DNA from 2 places in the Pseudomonas sp. ADAK2 TE3594 genome. Region 2 is predicted to be linked to the other one. Evidence: predicted binding sites of a transcription regulator. Region 2 holds the regulator's gene; the other holds the start of a gene.
The links. Region 2 encodes sigma-54, which starts transcription at its own class of promoters, with help from an activator protein. Its sites were predicted from a motif close to ANTGGCATNNANNTTGCTNT; they were not measured.
Positions count from the first base shown of each region.

Region 1 (4,418 bases), 1.0 Mb from region 2:
CTGACCTCAAATCCGTAGGAGCGAGGCTTGCCCGCGAAGAACGATAACTCGGTTTCCCGGTTAAACCGCATCATCTTCTTCGCGGGCAAGCCTCGCTCCTACATGTAATGCGTTATCCTTCGCGCCCTCAAATCTCCCTCGCTACAGGATCCACCTCATGAAAGCCGCACTCGTCGAACTCATCAGCAAAATCAGCTCCGGGTGCATGAGCGATGACGAAATTCTGAAAATCGCTGACGAAGCGGCTCAGGCCTACGCCGATCCTGAGGCTTTTCTGACGGCCAATCCGGACATCAACTACGACGACACCTTCCCGATCCCATTGGGTGAGTGGGTAGTCGTCGGCAGCTTGCCGGAAACCGTGCTGTTCCAGGCTGACACCTACATGGACCTGTTTGCGCAGATCGTCGCTTCGTTCGGCCCCGGCGTCGATTTCAACATCAAACCCAAGCAACTGGCCAAGACCGAAGCCCTCACGGCGCTCAATCGCATTCAGGTGCAGATGGGCAGCATGAACAAGGAAAACGGCGGTTACACGCTGATGAACTTCAGCCAATTGCTCGACGACGAACTGCAAGTGGTGCTGGTCTACGGTAACGACGTGCCACGGGTGCTGGAGTTGTGCGCCGAAGTCGGCATCGCCGCCGCGCCCTCCCTGGAAGCCTTGAAAGTCGCGATCCACGTCTGAAGCCGTCTACGACGCTAATAAAACGGAACCCTCGCAAGGCCCGACTATCCTAAGAGGGCATACCACTCTTAGGGAGCGTCACCATGGGTTCCACGTTCAACAGCCTGGTTGGCCTGATTATTCTTGCCCTCGATATCTGGGCCATCATCAACGTGCTTAAAAGTGGCGCCGAGACCGGGATGAAAATCATCTGGGTGCTATTGATCCTCCTGCTGCCGGTCCTGGGCCTGATCATCTGGGCCATCGCCGGGCCACGAGGCAATGTGCGGATCTGATTGGTTTCGCCTGCAACACTGAACCTGTGGGAGCGTGGCTTGCCCGCGATGCTGGCGCTACGGTCTGTCAGCTGCAACGCGGCGATCCTATCGCGGGCAAGCCACGCTCCCACAGGATTGGGTCGAGCCATAACGCGAGGTTCGACCTGTCATATTCCGCGACGTAGAATGCGCGCCTTTCCCGTCAATCGAGGCGATCGATTGGTCATCATGGGCGGGTAACCGTCCGCTGCCACCCGCATTCGATTTCCGGGTTGTAGTAGCGGGCGTACTGCAAGCGGTGAACAAACCCAGCAACGACTAAAATGAACACATAACCCCTGTAGGAGCGAAGCGAAAGCGGTGTATCAGTCGACATGTGAATTGACTACTACACCGCTTTCGCGAGCAAGCTTCGCTCCTACACAGGTTTCTGTGTTTTTTCATGGCGACATGCGGTAATCCGTTGAACGATCAGTCAGGGGCAAAGTCCAGATAGATGTAAGCCCATCCATGGGTTTTATCGAGGAGGCACCGATGCAAAAGTGGAAAATCACTTTCGTGGATGATCACGGTGAAACAGTGGACGAACTCTTCGAGTGCGAGGAATGCCCGAATAGCGAGCAAGCCGCCAAACTCATTCGCGCCCGGTGCCTGCCGGTCGCTGCCGAACTGGATCTCAATGATCTGGAGGGTCGTACCGATGATCCGACCGTCAAAAGTCTGAAATCCCAGAACAGCATTGAAATCATCAGTATTACCCCGATCTGATACACCTCCTGTCACATTCACAACCAGACCTTGGCAGCAGCTCTATCTTGGGGCTACTCTGCAAGCGAGATCAGCGAATGACTCGCTAAGGTCTGGTCTTGTCAGCTACATGCTTGTTTCCCGTCGGTAACCTCTGTTGCCGTATCGCTCTCACCAATCGGTTGAAAGTGCAGGGAATACGGAAAGTCTATCCATCAGTCTGAGGGGGACGTTTCATGAGCACAGCCTATCAAGAAGACATCAGCAGCAGCGTGCTGCGCCGCATGAAAGAAGGCGGTTTCGACTTTTCACGATTCCATCCCATCGAGTTCTACGCCATTTTTCCGGACGAGGAGCGGGCACGCAGGGCGGCAGGTCATTTCAGTGGTGAATCCTTGAATGCCCAGATCAGCGTGCGCGACGACGGTGCGTGGCATCTGGAACTGAGCAAAGTGATGTACGCCACCTATGACGGGATCGGCGACTTTGAGCAGGACTTCGAGGCGGTGGTCGAGCCTCTGGGCGGTATCATCGAAGGATGGGGCGTCAAGCAGGAGGTACGAGGGCTACTCGCATAACTTTATGAACAGCGACAACACTCAGCAACGGCTGACCTTTTGGTTGGCCGTTTTCGTTTTCGCGGTTTGAAAAGGCGCCAAAGATCGCAGCCTCGTTTCACTCGACAGCTCCTACATTGGATGCGTTCTTCTGTAGGAGCTGTCGAGTGAAACGAGGCTGCGATCTTTTGATCTGGGTTTTTGATTCATAACGTTTCAAACACGCAAAAAAAACCGCCTGAGCAGGCGGCTAAAGGGAAGTTCGGTAAGTTTTTCCAGCGAATGCGCGGATTATCCGCATCGCCCCCCGGGCAGTGAAATCAACTCTGGCTATGCTGCTGATAGGCGACAGCATTGCTTCGCCATGAAGCGGGGGCGATCAGGTTGAGGCATTTACCGCACAGGATTGGTGCGGTGCGTGCAGCGTCATTATCCAACTGATTGATATCAAAGCGTTTATGCCGATGGCACGGGCCTTGCGAAGGTCTGGATGTCCGGGGTGACAAGGAGTACGGCATGATCCGCACCTATTTTGATGAGATGTACGATGCCGGCGGCCAGGTCCGCCCGCATTATCGGGAGTTTGCCCGTTGGCTTGCCGAAACGCCTGACGAGCTTTTGGCACAACGGCGACGCGAGGCCGACCTGTTATTTCATCGTGCCGGGATTACCTTCACGCTCTATGGTGATGAGCAGGGGACAGAGCGCCTGATTCCCTTCGACACCATTCCCCGCAGTATCCCCGCCAGTGAATGGCGAGTCGTCGAGCGCGGTTGTATTCAGCGGGTCAAGGCATTGAACATGTTCCTTGCCGACCTCTACCACGAACAGCGCATCATCAAGGCCGGCATCATCCCGGCCGAGCAAGTGCTGGCCAACGAGCAATACCAGTTGGCGATGCAAGGGCTGGATCTGCACCGCGATATCTATTCGCACATTTCCGGCGTCGACCTGGTGCGAGATGGCGACGGCACGTACTACGTGCTCGAAGACAACCTTCGTACACCCAGTGGCGTGAGCTACATGCTCGAAGACCGCAAGATGATGATGCGCCTGTTCCCCGAGTTGTTCGCAGCCCAGCGCATCGCACCGATCGACCACTATCCGAACCTGTTGCTCGATACCCTGAAAAGCTCCAGCCCGATCGACAACCCGAGCGTGGTGGTGCTGACGCCGGGGCGCTTCAACAGTGCGTTTTTCGAGCATGCGTTTCTGGCCCGGGAAATGGGCGTTGAACTGGTGGAAGGTGCGGACCTTTTCGTGCGTGACGACAAGGTGTTCATGCGCACCACGGACGGGCCGAAAGCCGTCGACGTGATCTACCGTCGCCTCGACGATGCTTTCCTCGATCCACTGGCGTTCAACCCGGACTCGATGCTTGGCGTTCCAGGGCTGTTGTCGTCCTACCGTTCCGGCAACGTGGTGCTGGCGAATGCCATCGGCACCGGGGTCGCGGATGACAAGTCGGTGTATCCCTTCGTCACGGACATGATTCGTTTCTACCTGGATGAAGAGCCGATCCTGAAGAACGTGCCGACATGGCAGTGTCGTAATCCCTCTGAACTGTCCCACGTGCTGGCCAATCTTCCAGAGCTGGTGGTCAAGGAAACCCAGGGCTCCGGTGGTTACGGAATGCTGGTGGGGCCAGCGGCGACGGCGGCGGAAATCGAATCTTTCCGCGAGCGGATCAAAGCCAAGCCCCACGCGTACATCGCCCAACCGACGTTGTCTTTATCGACCTGTCCGACCTTTGTCGAAAACGGTATCGCTCCACGCCATATCGACCTGCGTCCGTTTGTATTGTCTGGCCGCGAAACCCGGGTTGTGCCCGGCGGTTTGACCCGTGTCGCCTTGCGCGAAGGCTCCCTGGTGGTGAATTCCTCCCAGGGTGGCGGAACCAAGGACACCTGGGTGGTCGAGGATTGAAGGAAGCCTGCCATGTTAAGTAGAACTGCCTCGGATCTGTATTGGATGTCGCGTTACCTGGAACGGGCGGAAAACCTCGCACGGATGCTCGACATCAGTTATTCGCTGTCACTGATGCCTCAGGATGGTCGTGGCGATGGCTTGCACGAACTCGCCATGCCGTTGCTGATCACCGGCACTCTGGACGATTACCTGGAGCGTCACGGCGAACTGCATGCCGAACGGCTGCTGCATTTCTTTGCT
Region 1 is NZ_JBRJGV010000001.1:1,206,048-1,210,465, forward strand. It holds gene AB7M22_RS05545 (ankyrin repeat domain-containing protein) at 1-4, shown strand, start outside; gene AB7M22_RS05550 (hypothetical protein) at 158-688, shown strand; gene AB7M22_RS05555 (PLDc N-terminal domain-containing protein) at 772-963, shown strand; gene AB7M22_RS05560 (hypothetical protein) at 1,480-1,713, shown strand; gene AB7M22_RS05565 (ribonuclease E inhibitor RraB) at 1,929-2,270, shown strand; gene AB7M22_RS05570 (circularly permuted type 2 ATP-grasp protein) at 2,766-4,175, shown strand; gene AB7M22_RS05575 (alpha-E domain-containing protein) at 4,188-4,418, shown strand, end outside.
Region 1: a site for sigma-54 is predicted at 2,713-2,732, ahead of AB7M22_RS05570 (circularly permuted type 2 ATP-grasp protein). Genes of this name have one in related genera too.

Region 2 (4,418 bases):
ACGCCGCACAAAACCGCGTCGTGCTGATCGACAAGGCAAAAGTCGTCGACAAAGACAACAACACCACCCAAGGCGAGAAAATCGTCTACGACACGGTGAAAAAGCTTGCGAGCGCCGGTCGCGCCACGGGTAACAAGGTCACCGAGACACGTCCTCGCATCGACATGGTGATCCAGCCGAAGAAGAAAACCGACGAGCAAAAGGCCCAGTAATGGCAACTCTGAAAGCTCAGCATCTGGCCAAGAGCTACAAGAGCCGTCAGGTCGTGCGCGACGTCAGCCTGTCCATCGACAGCGGTCAGATCGTCGGCCTGCTTGGCCCTAACGGCGCCGGTAAAACCACCTGTTTCTACATGATTGTCGGCCTGGTACAGGCCGATCAGGGTCGCGTACTGATCGACGACCTGGATGTCAGCCACCAGCCGATGCACGGTCGTGCGAAGGCGGGTATCGGCTATCTTCCGCAAGAAGCGTCGATCTTCCGCAAACTGTCGGTGGCCGACAACATCATGGCCATCCTCGAGACACGCAAGGAACTCGACAAGGCCGGTCGTCGCAAAGAGCTGGAAAGCCTGCTGCAGGAATTTCACATCCACCACATCCGCGACAACCTCGGCATGAGCCTGTCCGGTGGTGAACGCCGCCGCGTGGAAATCGCCCGGGCACTGGCCACCAATCCGAAATTCATCCTCCTCGACGAACCCTTCGCCGGTGTGGACCCGATTTCGGTGGGCGACATCAAGCAGATCATTCATCACCTCAAGGCCAAAGGCATTGGTGTGCTGATCACGGACCACAACGTCCGCGAAACCCTAGATATCTGCGAAACCGCCTACATCGTCAACGACGGCCAACTGATCGCTGAAGGTGACTCCGCCACCATCCTGGCCAATGAGCTGGTCAAGGAAGTGTATCTGGGTCATGAGTTCCGCCTGTAAGCACTGAGGTGCCCGGGTCGCCGAGAGCGCGCGCACTTCAATAAAAAATCAATAAGTTTTTATTGTTACAGCGCTCTAGGCAAACACTTCAGTTTCAGGCATATAATTTGCTTATGTTTGGCGCTTCGGCGCCCTGTAGTGGATGGCGCATGTGCGCCGGCGAATAAGGTGTTAAGCCCCTGCCATGAAACCATCGCTAGTCTTGAGAATGGGCCAGCAGCTGACGATGACACCGCAGCTGCAACAGGCCATCCGCCTGCTCCAATTGTCGACCCTGGACCTGCAACAGGAAATCCAGGAGGCCCTGGAGTCCAATCCGATGCTCGAACGCCAGGAAGAAGGCGACGACTTCGATAACGCCGACCCCTTGGCCGATAGCGCCGAACAGAAACCCAACGCCGACATTCAGGAACCCTCCTACCAGGAAACCGCCCCAACGGTGGACAACCTCGAGGAAGGCGACTGGAATGAGCGCATTCCCAACGAATTGCCCGTCGATACTGCCTGGGAAGACGTCTACCAGACCAGCGCCAGCAGCCTGCCGAGCAACGATGACGACGAGTGGGATTTCACCACCCGCACATCCGTCGGTGAAAGCCTGCAAAGCCATTTGCTCTGGCAACTGAACCTGGCACCGATGTCCGACACCGATCGCCTGATCGCCGTGACCCTGATCGACTGCATCAATAATCAGGGCTACCTGGACGAAACCCTTGAGGAAATCCTCGAGGCGTTCGACCCGGAACTGGACATCGAACTGGACGAAATCGAAGCCGTCCTGCACCGCATCCAGCAGTTCGAACCCGCAGGCATCGGCGCCCGCAACCTCGGTGAATGCCTGCTGCTGCAACTGCGCCAGCTGCCCGCCAAGACCCCTTGGCTGGCCGAGGCCAAGCGCCTGGTCACCGATTACATCGACTTGCTCGGCAGCCGCGACTACAGCCAACTGATGCGTCGCATGAAGCTCAAGGAAGATGAACTGCGTCAGGTCATCGAATTGGTCCAGAGCCTCAACCCGCGCCCAGGCTCACAAATCGAGTCCACCGAAGCCGAATACGTCGTTCCCGATGTGATTGTGCGCAAGGACAACGAGCGCTGGCTGGTGGAGTTGAATCAGGAATCGGTGCCACGCCTGCGTGTCAACGCCCAATACGCCGGTTTCGTGCGTCGCGCCGATACCAGCGCTGATAACACCTTCATGCGTAATCAGTTGCAGGAAGCTCGCTGGTTCATCAAGAGCCTGCAAAGCCGCAATGAAACCCTGATGAAAGTCGCCACCCAGATCGTCGAGCATCAACGCGGCTTTCTTGAATACGGTGACGAAGCCATGAAGCCGTTGGTGCTGCACGACATCGCCGAAGCGGTGGGCATGCATGAATCGACGATTTCACGGGTGACCACGCAAAAATTCATGCATACCCCGCGGGGCATCTATGAACTGAAATACTTTTTTTCCAGCCACGTCAGTACCTCAGAAGGCGGTGAATGCTCGTCCACGGCGATCCGCGCGATCATCAAAAAACTGGTTGCCGCGGAAAATCAGAAAAAGCCGTTGAGTGACAGCAAGATCGCTGGTTTACTGGAGGCACAAGGCATTCAGGTGGCTCGCCGCACCGTCGCCAAGTACCGCGAATCCCTCGGGATCGCGCCTTCGAGCGAACGCAAGCGGTTGATGTAGAGCCACGCCACAGCGTTCCAGTGGTAGATCATCTGATCTACCGCTTTATGCACTGGCAACGAAGGAGAAGCTGTATGCAAGTCAACATCAGTGGACACCAACTGGAAGTGACCGAACCTCTTCGCACCTACATCGGCGAAAAACTCGAACGATTAGAGAGGCATTTCGACAAGATCACCAACGTGCAGGTCACGATGACGGTCGAGAAGCTCAAGCAGAAAATCGAAGCCACGCTGCATATTCCCGGCAATGAAGTGGTCGCTAATGCGGAACATACCGATATGTACGCAGCGATCGACGCACTGACCGACAAGCTGGATAAACAACTCAAAAAGCATAAGGAAAAGACCCAGAGCCTCCTCCAGGGCGCGACCGGTCGTTAACACTCCCAACCCATGATCCGACTTGAAAGCATCCTGACCCCCGGCCGTTCCCTGGTGAACGTGCCGGGCGGCAGTAAAAAGAAAGCCCTCGAGCAAATTGCCAACCTCATCCATCGCGAAGTGCCGGATCTGGCCATGCAGGATGTCTTCGAGAGTCTGGTCGCCCGTGAAAAACTCGGCTCCACCGGTTTTGGCAACGGCATCGCCATCCCCCACTGCCGTCTCAAGGGCTGCGAATCGCCCATCAGTGCCTTGATGCACCTGGATGCACCCATCGATTTCGACGCCATCGACGGTGCGCCGGTTGACCTGCTGTTTGTACTGCTGGTCCCGGAAGCCGCCACCGATGCACACCTGGAATTGCTCCGCCAGATCGCCAGCATGCTGGATCGCAAGGAGGTGCGTGAAAAACTGCGCAGCGCCCCGAGCAACGAAGCGTTGTATCAGGTTGTCCTGGACGAGCAGAACGGTCACTAATCATGCGCCTGATCATCGTCAGTGGCCGCTCCGGCTCAGGTAAAAGTACCGCCCTCGATGTGCTCGAGGACAACGGCTACTACTGCATCGACAACCTGCCTGCCGGCTTGCTGCCGGAACTGGCCGAACGCGCGCTGATTCACACCGAACTGGCACAACCGCTGGTGGCCGTATCCATCGATGCACGCAACCTGCCGAGCCACCTGTCACGGTTCCCCGAATTGCTGGAAGAGGTCCGCAGCCGGCATATCCAGTGCGATGTGCTGTACCTGGACGCTGACGAAGAAACCTTGCTCAAACGCTTTTCGGAAACTCGCCGTCGTCACCCGCTGAGCAGCGCAAATCGCTCGCTGGCGGAGGCGATAGAGGACGAAACCAATCTGCTGGGGCCGATTGCCGATCTGGCCGACCTCAAGGTCAATACCACCAATCTGAACCTGTATCAGCTACGCGATACCATCAAGTTGCGCCTGCTGAATCAACCGGAACCGGGCACTGCGTTCCTGGTGGAATCTTTCGGGTTCAAGCGGGGCATGCCGGTGGACGCCGATCTGGTGTTCGACGTGCGCTGCCTGCCCAACCCTTACTGGAAGCCGGAGCTACGGGCACAGTCCGGGCTCGACCAACCGGTGGCCGAGTACCTGGCGGCACAACCTGACGTCGAAGAGATGTTCCAGGACATTTCCTCGTACCTGCTCAAATGGCTGCCCCGCTTTGCCGCCAGCAACCGCGCCTATGTCACCATTGCCATTGGCTGCACCGGCGGGCATCACCGCTCTGTCTACCTGACCGAACGTCTGGGTCAGGTCCTGCAAAAAACCCTGAAGAACGTCCAGGTTCGCCACCGCGACCTCAGCTAAAGGATTCACATCGCGATGCCTGCTCTGGAAATCGAAATCATCAACAAGCTGGGCCTGCATGCCCGCGCGTCTGCAAAATTCGT
Region 2 is NZ_JBRJGV010000001.1:185,300-189,717, reverse strand. It holds gene lptA (lipopolysaccharide transport periplasmic protein LptA) at 1-212, shown strand, start outside; gene lptB (LPS export ABC transporter ATP-binding protein) at 212-937, shown strand; gene AB7M22_RS00790 (RNA polymerase factor sigma-54) at 1,122-2,615, shown strand; gene hpf (ribosome hibernation-promoting factor, HPF/YfiA family) at 2,690-2,998, shown strand; gene ptsN (PTS IIA-like nitrogen regulatory protein PtsN) at 3,011-3,475, shown strand; gene rapZ (RNase adapter RapZ) at 3,478-4,335, shown strand; gene AB7M22_RS00770 (HPr family phosphocarrier protein) at 4,351-4,418, shown strand, end outside.